DNA from 3 places in the Nonomuraea polychroma genome. Region 1 is predicted to be linked to each of the others. Evidence: riboswitches for the same ligand, from Rfam matches in the RefSeq annotation. Region 1 holds a riboswitch; each other region holds the start of a gene.

Region 1 (4,431 bases):
ATGGCACCATCCTGCACGCTGGCATGCCCCTTGACCTGGTACGGCAGGCGCGGCAGCTTGTGGACGAGGGCGCGGAGGCGTCGGGCCGTACGGAGCGGCACCTGTTGATCTCCTACGTCCAGATTCACGGCAACGACCGGGAAGCGGCCGTTGAGATGGCGCGGGAGCGGGCCCGGGCCGGCGCCGATCACGTGGTGCTCGAGCCTGCGCGCGATGAGCCCGACCCTGAGGGATTCGTACGGATGGCCGCCGAGGTCGGCTCCGTGGTCGGCAAGGATTGACGATCGCGCCCCGGAGGCCCCGGCGCGGCCGGGCCAACTGCGTAGAACGGTTGCCGACTCTCGTTGTCCAGGCCCAGCGCCAAGGGTGTGGGTGCCGAGAATTGCGTCGCCTGATTTGACGGGAGCTCTCTGAAAAGAGAACGATTGCTCGTTGAGCAAACGCGCCGTGCACCTATATGACTACGTGCAGGATCTTGTTGTGCATGGGTGGACGTTAAGCCAAGCAGAACGACATGGCGAAGCCGTTACGCCTCTCGTCGAAGCGTTGGCTCTCGGCCAGGAACTCCCGGAGTACACGAGCGAGATATCCAAGAGTGTCGTTCCGTTGCTGTACGAGGCGCATCGGGCAAGCCTCGCAAGGTCGACCGGCCTCTCAGGCCCTGACAGGACGTCCATAGACGGTGAGATCGACGAATAGGCGGACTCTCCCCGAAACGGAGGAACAGTCGCGCTAGGCTCCGGCGCCGGCGTCGATCGTGTTGGCGGAGCCGGTCACGGCTCGTAGGTGGCGCGAAATGGTGCCGCCAGCCATGGTTGCCCGGCGTGATGCCGTCGTACAGAAGAGCCAGCATCTGCCTCGCGATGCATCCGCCGCCGAGCCGGTAGGAGCCGCTGCCTTCGATCCGCGTGTCCGCGGCGCAGTTGCGCCACGCCTTCATGGTGGTGACGCCTTCGGCGCTCAGTCCCGCGGATGATGTGGAAGCGGCGCCGATGTCATTGGCCGTCACCTTGGCCCCACCAGCCGCTGCGGCCCCCCGAAACCGGAAGTGCGTCGCCGATGGCTGATCGATGACCGCCCCAAGCCGGTCCATTTGCGGGATCAGGCTTCCGTGCCGACCCGGATTGATTTCATCGCGCCCGCTTGCCCTTGGTTCCGTTGTCGGCGAGACCGCCGGGGCTCGGCGTTTGCCTGCGCACCGTCCGCGCGGCGACGCGCGGCACGGTGTGGCGTGCCGCGCGTCGAAGGACTCTGGTTACTTACGGCCCAGGGCGCGGAGCTGGTCCGAGTGAACAGCGGAGACGTTCTGGTCCACGGGGCTGTCGGTGTACTGATGGATGGTCCACCTCTTCCAAGGCGCGGGCGGCGTGACCGTGCCTTTGGCCTTGCCGTAGTGGGCGACCCACAACGGATACTGGCCGAGGCCTTGACCGTACGTATTGGCGAAGTTCCAACTGGAGTAGAACAGCGGGGTGATCCCGGTCTTGGCCTTCACTCGCTCCAGCCACTTCTTGGCCCAGGCGTTGACGTCGGCGACGGATTGGCCGTCGGTGGTCTCCAGGTCCAGGGCCAGGAGGTCACCTGGCTTGGCCGGCTGCTTGTTCACCACGGACAGGAAGAAGTCTGCCTCGACGATGGGGTCGTTGGCCGGATGGCCGTAGTGGTAGGCGCCGCGCACGATGTTCCGCTTGGCCATCTCGGTCCAGTGGCGGACGAAGGCGCGGTCGGTGAAATCGCTACCCTCGGTCGCCTTGACGATGCCGAACTTGGCGCCGCTGGCGGCCCAGTCGTGCGTCGCCTGGTAGTTGGAGACGTCCTGACCGTAGGGGAGGTCGTTGGCGTGCGCGGGATCGGCGACGGACGTAGCCGCTACGGCGGTGGTCATGGCCAGCAACGCCGTTGCCGCGAGCCTGCGCGGCATGCCCGGGGCGACCATATGGCTGGCCACTCGGGCGAAGTTGATTTTTGGGGTGGAGTTGAGACGATGATCGGCCATCGGTAGGGAGTTCTCCTTGCTTCCATACCGCTTACCGGGTTAGCTGACGGGTTCGGGCGTGGAAGCTGCCCTATGGCACGCCGGTGCCAATTCACCCCAAGGAAGTACGGTGGGTCCCCGGTTCCGCCCGTGGGCGGATTCAGCGGTCACAGATGAGCCTGTGATGTCATGCGATGGTCAAAACAACGACCGGACAAACCGGACGTATGCGGCAAAAGATAACGCACTAACCAAAGGCGTGACAAGTTGGCAAACTTCTAGTCGGAGAGACTGTCTGCCGTGCGGCTGACTCCTTGGGTTCAAGGAGGATTTGTGAAGAACACTTCGCCGCTGCCCGACTCCATGACCGCGGATACACCGGGACGGTAAGCGAACATCCCTAACTCGGGGGCGTGCCGGCCAGGCTTCTCGACGTGGGTGAGAGGCCTCCGGCGTACGACGCGATAGACGTCAGGGTGCTGTCGCATACCGTTCATGGGTCGGAGTTACGCCGGCCCGAGCGACCCGTGCGTCAAGCCCAAGAGCGTCGCCTGCAAGGCCAAGCGCAAGCAGGAGGCAGAAGCCGCACTGACGAGCCGCGCAGGCGGAGGTGGATCGGCAACTCCAGCTCCTCATCGACGCGATTCCGGCCGTCGCGAAGATCTCCGCTGACGAGCTCGGTATCACTGCGGGAATCCAGCGTTTCACCAGCGGCGATCTGGGTGCCTGCGGGGAGACCGCGCTGAACATCCTCGGCTCCCAGGCCGGTGGACCGGCGCTGAACGCGGCGTGCCCCATCAGCCGTCCGAAGAGCAGAACCCATCGAAGAGGTCGACGTCGGCGATCGCGTCCTGGCCACCGACCCGGAAACCGGCCAGGTCCGAGCCGAACCGGTGACCGCGGTGATCACGAGCAAGGGCGCGAAGAACCTCGTCCGGATCACAGTGGACACCGACGGCGTGACTCGGCGTGCGATCATCCGGCCGTGATGGAGGTGCTTGCAGCGTTCGTGCGCGAGCTTTCCCTCTCGCCCAAGTCAACACCCATGACAGTGACGGGCACGGGCAGGTCGAGAAGGCGGCGGCATCGCTGAAGGCAACCTCACTCGCGCCCGCCTGGCGACCGCGGATCTGTCAGACGCGATCCTCGACGAGGCCAGGCTCACTGATGCGCTGATCACGGGGGCAGCCTTCGACCGCACAGAACTGGACGGTGTGCTTGACCTGCCTGACGTGGCAGGAAGCCGACGCCATCAGGGCGACGGCCGCGACGACGATCAGCGATCGTGGCGGCGCGGCGGCGGGTCGCCCTCGACAGCGTCCGGTTCGACCTCGTCCTACAGGATCGGGATCAGGGGTTGCGTACCTTGCGAGCGGCAGTCAGGTAGGCAGCCGCCGCCCCGAAGACCAGCAGCGCGGTCCAGACGTTGAAGCGCAGCCCGAGGATGTGGGGGGCTGGATCGATGCGCAGCCACTCGATCCAGGCGCGACCTGCGGTGTAGGCCGCGACGTACAGCGCGAACGTCCGGCCGCGCTCGAGCTGGAAGCGCCGCTCGGCCCAGACGACGAAGCCGGCCACGCCCAGGTTCCACAGCGACTCGTAGAGGAAGGCCGGATGGTAGGTGGCCGTGGACTCCATGCCCGGCGGCCGGTGGGTGGGGTCGATCTCCAGCGCCCAAGGCAGTGTGGTCGGCCCGCCGTACAGCTCCTGGTTGAACCAGTTCCCCCAGCGGGCGATCGCCTGCCCGAGCGCGATCCCGGGTGCGGCGGCGTCGGCGAAGTCGCGCAGCGCGATGCCGCGCCGGCGGCAGGCCAGCCATGCGCCCACAGCGCCACCGGCGACGGCGCCCCAGATGCTGATTCCGCCCTCCCAGATCGCGAAAGCACGCAGGGGGTCCTTGCCGGGACCGAAGTACTGCTGCCAGTCGGTGGCCACGTGGTAGAGCCGGGCGCCGACGATGCCGAACGGCACGGCCCAGGTGGCGATGTCCCCGACCGCGCCGTGCCTGCCGCCGCGGGCGGACCAGCGGCGCTGGGTCACCCAGATGCCGACGGCGATGGCGAGCACCATCAGAAGGGAGTAAGCGCGGATAGGGAGCGGGCCGAGGTGCCAGACGGCTTGGGACGGGCTGGGGATGGCTGTCACGCCGTCGAGTCTGGTTTCCGTACGGCTGCGCGCACATCGAGCAGGACACCGATCGCAAGGTCAGTCGACTGGTTGATGCCGAGCCGACGGGCGGCTGATTATCGTCGGTGCCGTGGAGTCCTGGGAGCGGTCGCGGCGCCGGTGGCAGCACGCCTTCTTCGCCTCCTGGCTGGTGCTGACCTCGGCCGGACCTCTGATGGAGGTGGGTCAGGTCCTCCCGGTCTTGTTGGTGGGCGGCCTGGCCGCGTGGTACGCGGCGTGGTTCGTGCTGCGGACGCCGCCCTCGGGCGATGTGCCCCTGCCGTATGTGC
Region 2 (4,431 bases), 7.5 Mb from region 1:
CCCGCTGGAACCGGTAACCATCCATGTGCCCGACGAGGTGCTCGCCGACCTCCGGCAGCGACTGGAGTCAACTCGCTGGCCGGATGACGCAGGCAACGAGGACGGGCACTACGGCGTGACCCGCCCCTACCTGGAAGAGCTGGTCGAGTACTGGCGCGACGGCTACGACTGGCGCAAGGCCGAGGCGGCGATCAACGTCTACGAGCACTACCGCGTCGAGGTCGACGGCGTCCCGGTGCACTTCATGCGCAAGCCCGGAGCCGGCCCCGACCCCACGCCCTTGATCCTCACGCACGGCTGGCCCTGGACGTTCTGGCACTGGTCCAAGGTCATCGACCCGCTGGCCGACCCGGGGACCCACGGCGGCGACCCCGCCGAGGCGTTCGAGGTGATCGTTCCCTCCTTCCCCGGCTTCGGCTTCTCCAGCCCGCTGCCCGACCACCCGGACATGAACTTCTGGAAGGTCGCCGACCTGTGGCACACCCTCATGACCGGCATCCTCGGACACTCCAGGTACGCGGCGGCCGGCTGCGACGTCGGCGCCCTGGTCACCGGCCAGCTCGGCCACAAGTACGCCGACGAGTTGTACGGCATCCACATCGGCTCCGGCCAGAAGCTCACCCTGTTCAACGGCGACCGGGCCTGGGACCTCACCGGTGGCCTGCCCCTTCCCGACGGCCTCCCCGCCGACATCCGTGCCCGGCTCCTGGCGCTGGAAAAGCGGTTCGCCGTCCATCTGGCCGCGCACGTGCTCGCCCCGAGCACACTTGCCTACGGACTGACCGACTCGCCCGCCGGGATGCTCGCCTGGATCCTGGAACGCTGGGCGAACTGGAGCGACAACGGCGGCGACATCGAGACCGTCTTCACCAAGGACGACCTGCTCACCCACGCCATGATCTTCTGGGTGACCAACACGATCGGCACCTCGATCCGCACCTACGCCAACAACAACCGCTACCCCTGGACCCCGTCCCATGAGCGGCAGCCGGTCGTCGAGGCGCCCACCGGCATCACCTTCATCGGCTATGAGAACCCGCCCGGCGTCACCACCGACCAGCGCGTCCAGCACTTTCTCGGCAGCGACCGTGCCGGCTGGTACAACCTGGTCAACCTCACCGCCCACGACCGCGGCGGCCATTTCATCCCTTGGGAGATCCCCGACCAGTGGGTCGATGACCTGCGGCGAACCTTCCGCGGACGCCGATAGCCGAGCCGCGCCGCGGGTTCCGCTTTCGATCAGAAACCTGAAGGCAAACGGAGGTTGTCGATGAGTGGAGTGTCCGTGACGTGCGACCCCGCGAAGGTGGGATTCGATCCCGGGCAGCTGGCCAGCATCGATGACTACTTCGCCGCCGGCGTGGTGCCATGCTGCCGCTTGTAGGAGATCAGGATGGGGACGTCGGCCGGCGGGAGCGATGGGCTCGGCTCCAGCGCGAGTTCATCTCCAACCTCTCAAACCCGGGGCTCAGGCTGGAGGAGATGCAGCCATCGTCCATGGATCGCTGCCTATGGCGATGTTCGAACGCCGGGTGCGGGTATGCTTGGTCGGCGATCTTGCAGTTGCGGACCCGGCGCAACCCGACGGGCGGCCCGGAATGCTGGCGGAAGCGGAACCGCGCAAGCAGATGTGCTCACGCACCTCATCATTGATCGTCTTGGGGCGCCCCCCGCTCTATTTTGGGTCCCACGCGTCGAAACCCCCCGCTCGTTGAAGGCGTGGATGACATCGCGGACGTAGTCCTCGCGGACCTGGCATCAGCGTGGTGATGTCCTTGACCGTCTGGCCCTGGACGGACATCAGCACCACGATCGCCCGGCGGAGTTTCACCGGGTTCTTCGCGGTCCGGCTGATCCGTTGCAGCTTCCGGCCCTCCTCCATCGTGACCCACCGGACGAACACAGCCACTAACTGCTTGGCCTCGCCCGGCACGTAGGGCGGCGCCCTACCGACTCCTCTCGGTTAACGAACACACCGTCTCATGCTCCGGACGACCGATTTTAGATGGTTTACAACTCTTTGACCGTTTCGTTAGAGTTCGTCCCGCCTAATCCACTCACCGTTGTGTGGAGCCGGGGACCCAAGTTCTTTCTGGGGCGAATCGGCATCGCCGTAGGGCCACTTCCAGGCCCGAGCCCGTCAGCTAACCCGGTAGGCCGCATGGAAGGACAGCAATGTCTCGCATTGCCATCTGCCTGGCGGCAGCCATCGCCGGGATCACTCTGGCCGCTCCGGCCCAGGCCGCCCCCCACGACCCCACCACCCTGACCGGCCCCCAGGTCAAACGCATCCTGCAGAAGCGGCAGCCCACTCCCGCCTGGAAGGTCGCCCTCGACTTCGCCATGAAGAAGCGCGGCATCCCGTACGTCTGGGGAGGGACCAGCGACAGCGGCTACGACTGTTCCGGGCTCATGCTCAGGGCGTACAAGCACGCCGGGATCGAGTTGCCGCGCACCGCGGCGCAACAGTACAACGCGTTCTCCAGGAAGATCTCCTGGGACGACCTCAAGCCAGGTGACCTGGTCTTCTTCCACGGACTCGGGCACGTGGGGATGATCTCGAAGCCCGGCTACATGGTGCACGCACCGCGCAGCGGAGACGTGGTCAAAGAGGAACGGCTCTCCGACTGGCGCAGGGAGTCCTTCGTAGGCGCCGTACGGCCAGACCCCAAGGGCGTGCGGCTCTCCATCCAGCAACGCAAGACCCCCGCACCCTCGATGCTCACCGCCACTGTGTGACAACGGCGGCGGGGCGCGGGCCGACCGGCGTGCGGCTGGTCATCTCCGGCCGGCACGCCGGCTTGGTCGCCGCGCTCAAGCGCTCGTTCCAAGGCACGCCCATTAGCGCTGCCGGTCCACTTCGCTCGCAACTTGTCGGCGCACGTGCCCAAGACGCCGGTCCTGGTGCCGATCCTGTGCTCGTACTCCGACATGACAGCCCCCTGTGCGTAACGCACACGTATGTGCCTTTGTAGGCCGTTCAATCGCCGCCCGAGCAGATCGCCCGCCTCGACAAGGCCCTTACCGAGGCCGGGGAGCCGGGCCTGCTCACCGAGATCTGGCTCGTGGTCGATCCCAGCACCGGTCTGCCTCATGCCCAGGTGCCGTGCCTGACATTGCCAGCAAGCTGGTCATCCCGACAGGCAAGTACAAGGGCCAGCATCCCTCGGTGGCGAGCGTGTATCGCGTCCTGGCCGATGCCAACCGCGCCGGCGACGTAGCACCGACCGCCGACCGCGCCCTGATCGACCCTCGTGCGGTGGTGGTTTACTGGCCGAGATCAGCCGCGGGCACCACGGCGATCGTTACTTCGGCGGAGGTCCCGGCACCAGGCGAACGGTGTCGCCCGGCTGAGCTGGGGCGAGCTCGTGGGGATCGGCCGGGCGGGCGCTGTGCTAGAGGACGTCGTCTCAGTCAGCGTTGATCAATGACCGCGCGTGCCGAATCCTGACGCGGACGTGGCTGCCGATCGGTGGAAGCTCGGTGGCGAGCACGTCGCCGGGGTGCAGGCAGGTCAGCGGGCCGGTGGAGGTATCGACGTCGACGCGGGTGGCGATGCCGAGTGCGACGGTCCGGCGCAGCGTTCCGGTCACCACCTGTACATCATCGGTTTGGTCAGCGGGACCGTCGGATGGGTCGAGGACGAGCTGTGTGTGCTCGGGACGCGCCGCGAGTGTGTGCGTTCGGCCGGTGAGAACCGCTGGGAGGAGGTTGGTGAAGCCGAGCAGTCGGGCCGTGTCGGCGTCACTGGGGTGGTCCAGCACCTCGGCAGTCGGCCCGTGCTGGCGGATCCGGCCGTCGATCAGCAGCGCGGTGTCCTCAGCCAGGGCGAGGGCCTCCTGCCGGTCGTGGGTGACCAGGATCGTGGCGGTGGGCTGCCCGGTCAGCGCGGCGCGCAGGTCGGCGAGCAGGTCGGCGCGGGTAGTGCTGTCCAACCCGCTGAACGGCTCGTCGAGCAGCAGTACCCGAGGTCCGACCGCGAGTGCGCGGGTGATGCTGACCCGTTGAGCCTCGCCTATGGACAGGCTGCGGGCATCCCGGTCGGCGAGGGGCGCCAGGCCGAGCGCCTCGATCCACGGCCATGCGCGGATTCGGGCCTCGCGGCGGCTCATGCCGCGAAAACGCAGTCCGCTGATCACGTTGGCGGTCACCGTGCCGCGGCGCAGGATCGGCCGTTGCAGCACGGCCGCGATCGCGTCGCGCATCAGTGAACGCGTCGCGGGGCAGCCGTCGAGCAGGATCTGTCCGGTGACGCGGTGGCTACTGAGCAGGCCCAGCGCGCGCAGCAGGGTGGACTTGCCGGCGCCGTTGGGGCCGAGCACGGCCAGCGTGCGTCCCGACGCGACGTGCAACTCCGGGACGCTGAGCAGTTCCCGGCCGCCGGCGTGCACGCGCAGGTCTCGGCACCCGATCCCGGTGCTGAGGCCGCTC
Region 3 (4,431 bases), 710 kb from region 1:
CGGCCTGGCGTGGCATGCCTCGGTCTGGTCGGTCCTGCGTCGGCTGGCCCGGCCTGATCCGCCCCGCCGCCCGGCCTGCGACCCGCCCCAGCCTGAGGGCTCAGCTGTCTGCGCGTGGGCAGCGCAGCGTTGGGTGGTTGTGCGCGGGCAGGTGCCCTACTCGTCGCGTCTCTGCCTGACTCGCCCCGCCAGACCTACAGTCCTGGCGCTGTGCGCGCGGGTGGACCGCAGGGCTTCGTGGTCGTGCACCTGGCCGCTGGCGTTGGCGCCTGCTGATGTGCCGGCCGCGGGACCCGCTCATGGCGCGGGTGGCGGCGAAGTCAACATGGTCAGGAAGGCGGAGACGGCCGGAGGGCGGTCCGATGGGGGGAGGGTGGCGGCGAGGATGGTGCGGGAGGGCAGGGACGGCGAGGGTGTCAGGAGCCGGATGTCGGGGCGGATGGCCGAGTAGCCCGCGATCGACGGATACAACATCACGCCCACCCCCGCCGCCACCAGCCCCTGCCTGCCGTTCCAGTCGTCGCACACGTGGCTGATCCGCGGCGCCCGGCCCAGCGCCGCCTCGAGCCGGGCAATGGGGCCGAGGCAGTCGGGATGCGTGCCGTCGATCCACGGATCTTCCGCCAGGTCCAGCAACCGCACCCGGCGCCCCTTCGCCAGCGGATGGGAGACCGCCAGCGCGACCAGCAGCTCGTCCTCGTGCAGCGGCGTGAGGACCACCCCGGCCGTCCCCGGAGGGCCGGGCGTGTCCCAGGAGGTCAGGAGAGCGATGTCGGCCTCACCGTCCAGTACAGCGGCGCACGGGTCATGCTCGCCGGAGCGGACTGTGAGGGAGAGCTCGACGTCGGGATGCCGGGCCGCGAACGAGCGGAATCGGTCGGGAAGGTAGCTGGTCGCCGCGCTCGGGAACGCCGACACCCGGACCCGCCCCGCCTCGGCCGTCGCGAAGGCCCGCATCCGCGTCTCGAAGAGCCTCATCCCGCGGAGCACCTCGTCCGCCTGCTCCAGCGCCGCCCGCCCGGCATCCGTCGGCCGGACGCCACGCGGCAGCCGTTCGAACAGCCGAACGCCCGTGTGCCGCTCCAGCGTGGCGATCTGCCGGGAGACGGCGGGCTGCGTCATCGACAGCTCCTCGGCCGCCGCCGAGAACGACCCCAGCCTCCCGACCTCCACCAGCACCTTCAGCGACCAGAGGTCAAGCATGCACTCAGCTTATGGGTTCCATGCCCAACCCGCAGTGGTGTGCATGGCTGGGGCCGGTCATGCTCGGCTCTATGGAGACAGAGACGGTGGACAACCACCAGTACGCATGGCTGAGTGAGGTGCTCCCGAGGGAGCCGCAGCGGGTGCTGGACGTCGGGTGCGGGCGTGGCGAGCTGGCGGCCGAGTTGATGAGGCGCGGCCACGAGGTCACCGCGATCGACATCTCGCAGGAGGCCGTCGACGCGGCACGGGCCGCAGGGGTGCCGGCCATCCAGGCCGACATCGTGAAATATCCGGACGTCGCCGCCCCCGGGCCGGATGCCGCCGCCCCCGGGCCGGATGCCGCCGCCCCCGGGCCGGATGCCGCCGCCCCCGGCCCGGATGCCGCCGCCCCCGGGCCGGGCGGCGCCCACCCCGGGTCGGCTGTCCGCGGCTACGACGACGGATCGTTGTTCGATGTGGTCGTCATGTCGCTCTCGCTGCATCACCTGCACCCGCTCGAGGCGGCGCTGGACCGCGTGCGCACGCTGCTCGTGGACGGTGGACTCCTGCTGGTGGACGAGTTCGCCTGGGATTGGGCCGACCGGGCCGCCGCCACATGGTTCTACGACGCCGGATCGTTGCTCGCCGCCGCCGGTGTGGCGGATTTCACCCGCGAGCCCGGCCGCATAGGTCATGATCCGGTCGAACGGTGGCGCGAGGCGCACGCGGACCACACGCCCGCGGCCGAGATGCTCGCCGCCCTCGAGGAGCGGTTCGAGGTCACGAGCGTGCGGCGGGAGCCGTACCTGTCGCGATATCTCGGCGGAAAGCTGGCAGAGGGCGGCAGCGCCGACATCGTCGAGGAGCTGTGGCGCATCGAACGGGACCGCCTCGCTGCGGGAGCGCTCCCGCCCACGGGCTTCAGGATGACCGCGCGGACGATGTGACCAAAGTGACAATTGTGACCTTACACGACCATGTGCCGTCAATTGTGAGAAGGGTCACAATCGCATAACTGAATCTGGCGTTCCAGCAGGGGTTTTAGCCCTGACTGGACCCTTTGTCGGATCTTTACAACCTGACTCGCGCTTTGCCGATCCTTGACGTTTCGGCGTAGCTTCTGGCGTCGCGGTGACACGCCATGCCGCCGCGAACTCACATCGGTCCCTCCGATGTGAGCCAGACAAAGATCCGCCGGTCGCCGCCGTACGTCCCCTTGTCGAACAGAACATCGGACGGCGACCTGCCGAGTCCGTGCAGCCAGGAGGCACGGAGCCGGGGAACCATCGATCCCTTCACGGGATCAGGGGTGAATCGGCGCGTATCGCGCCGTAGGGCGACTTCCAGGCCCGAATCCGTCAGCTAACCCGGTAGGCGTTCGTGGAAGACCCAAGGAGAAATCCTGTCTACCTCCCTGCAAAACCCTCGTCTGTCCCGTATTGCCCTGAGTGGCGTAGCGCTAACCATGACCGTGACGGCCGGAGGTTTGATCCTCCATGCCCCGGCGGCGCAGGCGGCGACGACCAGCGATGCGGCCGGCACCTCCACGGCTAAGGCGGTTTCCGTCGCCAAGTCCGCGAAGTCGGCCGCAGCACTCAGGATTGCCCGGCAGAAGGCGAAGGCCGAAAAGGCCGTCGCCGCGGCCAGGAACCAGATCGGTGACCCGTACCGGTATGGGGCCACGGGCCCTGGTGCGTTCGACTGCTCCGGCCTGACCCAGTACGCCTGGAAGAAGGCCGGGGTGAAGATCCCCCGCGTGGCGGCCAGCCAGTTCGCCGGCATCAAGCGGAAGGTCTCCTGGAAGAATCTCCAGCCAGGCGACCTGATGTTCTTCAGGGGTCTCGGTCACGTCGGCATGTATGTCGGCAACGGCAAGATGCTCCACTCCCCGCGGACAGGTGAGCGGGTGCGTGTCGACAAGCTGAGCAGCTGGCGCAAGGCGTCCTTCGTCGGCGCGGTTCGTCCCGGCTTGTGAAAAGAAAGAGGGTCCCGATCTCATCGGGGCCCTCTTCTTTCTTTCTCTCTCTTTACGGCAAGCCACCTTCCCCCAACCGCCGCACAGGGCTGAGGGCCTTCCAGGGAGACGCTTTCTGAGCCCTTCACCGGCGGGCCGCCGTGACGACGCCCAGTGGGCCGTCTCAGTGGCACAGCGGCCCCGGCTACGATCGGGCATCGTGTCCGAGCAGGTGAGCCGACGAGCCGTGGTGGCCGGACTCCTGCTCCTCACCCTCGCCCCCGCCAGCGCCCCGGTCCCCGAATCCCCCTTCCTTCCCCCGGAAGCACGCGACCTGTGGCGCGAGGGCGTCGTCCTGGCCCGCGGAACGCGTTCCCTCGTCGTCGGCCACCACGCCCCGCCCGGCACGCTCGACGAGCTGGCGCGGCGGGCCGACACGGCCGGGCGGCGGGTCTCGGACGTCCTCGGGCGGTCTGTGCGGCCGCTGGTCGTCGTGCCCGAGTCCGCCCGCGAGGCGGCCGGGCTGGCCGGAGTGGAACGGGTCGACGGGCTGGCCGCGGTGGCCGACGGCGGCCGGGTGATCGTCGTTCCCGAGGTCTTCGCGCGGCTCAACGCGACGGGGAAGGATGTCGTGCTCGCGCACGAGCTCACCCATGTCGTGGCGGGCACCGGGGACCTGCCCGTCTGGCTCTACGAGGGGTTCGCCGATTACGTGGGCTACCGGGACGCGGGGCTGCCCGTGCGGACAGCCGCCGCCGAACTGGGCGACGAGGTGCGGGCCGGGCGGGTGCCGAGCGAATTGCCCGGGCCTGCGGCCTTCGCGGCGGATGGCGGGGACCCTGTGCGGCTCGCACGGGCGTACCAGGAGGCCTGGCTGGCGTGTCGCTTCCTCGCCGATCGGTTCGGTGAGGAGACGCTGGTGAGGTTCTACCGTGAAGCCCAGGCGGCCGGCGTCGATCGGGCGCTCGCCTCGCTCGGGCTCTCCGCGGCCACGCTGACGGCACGGTGGCGCGCGTACGTGCGGGACCAGCTCGCGTAAGAGGGGGAGGCAGATGAGCGAACGGCACGACACGGACGACGCAGGACCAGAGACGGCGAGGCTTGCAGGCCCGGTGTCGACGGGCGATCCCAGCGCGGGCCATGACCGCAGTACGGGCGGGGATCGCAGCGCGGGCGGTGACCGGAGCGCGGGTGACGATCGGAGTGCGGGCCACGACCGGAGCGCGGGCGGAAGCGCCCGGGGGTGGCGGGGTGCGGGGGACGATCGGGGGCCTGGCGCGGGCCGGGGCGGT

The links. Region 1 has a riboswitch for cyclic di-AMP ahead of EDD27_RS11620 (glycoside hydrolase family 25 protein). Riboswitches for the same ligand answer to the same signal wherever they lie in the genome.
Region 2: linked by a shared signal. The riboswitch ahead of EDD27_RS57460 (C40 family peptidase) and the one ahead of EDD27_RS11620 (glycoside hydrolase family 25 protein) in region 1 are both predicted to bind cyclic di-AMP.
Region 3: linked by a shared signal. The riboswitch ahead of EDD27_RS08485 (C40 family peptidase) and the one ahead of EDD27_RS11620 (glycoside hydrolase family 25 protein) in region 1 are both predicted to bind cyclic di-AMP.

What each region holds. Positions count from the first base shown of each region.
Region 1 covers NZ_SAUN01000001.1:2,631,243-2,635,673, forward strand. Annotated here, with positions in the region: gene EDD27_RS11615 (LLM class flavin-dependent oxidoreductase) at 1-281, shown strand, start outside; gene EDD27_RS11620 (glycoside hydrolase family 25 protein) at 1,256-1,996, opposite strand; cyclic di-AMP (ydaO/yuaA leader) riboswitch at 2,010-2,151, opposite strand; gene EDD27_RS58615 (pentapeptide repeat-containing protein) at 3,091-3,405, shown strand; gene lgt (prolipoprotein diacylglyceryl transferase) at 3,326-4,120, opposite strand; gene EDD27_RS11635 (sensor histidine kinase) at 4,233-4,431, shown strand, end outside.
Region 2 covers NZ_SAUN01000001.1:10,108,068-10,112,498, reverse strand. Annotated here, with positions in the region: gene EDD27_RS46920 (epoxide hydrolase family protein) at 1-1,210, shown strand, start outside; gene EDD27_RS59120 (zinc-ribbon domain-containing protein) at 1,369-1,653, shown strand; cyclic di-AMP (ydaO/yuaA leader) riboswitch at 2,036-2,173, shown strand; gene EDD27_RS57460 (C40 family peptidase) at 2,176-2,739, shown strand; partial or broken gene EDD27_RS57455 (transposase) at 2,727-2,892, shown strand; gene EDD27_RS46890 (ABC transporter ATP-binding protein) at 3,411-4,431, opposite strand, start outside; gene EDD27_RS46885 (ABC transporter permease) at 4,430-4,431, opposite strand, start outside.
Region 3 covers NZ_SAUN01000001.1:1,922,913-1,927,343, forward strand. Annotated here, with positions in the region: gene EDD27_RS08475 (LysR family transcriptional regulator) at 298-1,203, opposite strand; gene EDD27_RS08480 (class I SAM-dependent methyltransferase) at 1,275-2,132, shown strand; cyclic di-AMP (ydaO/yuaA leader) riboswitch at 2,420-2,577, shown strand; gene EDD27_RS08485 (C40 family peptidase) at 2,651-3,160, shown strand; gene EDD27_RS08490 (gluzincin family metallopeptidase) at 3,360-4,178, shown strand.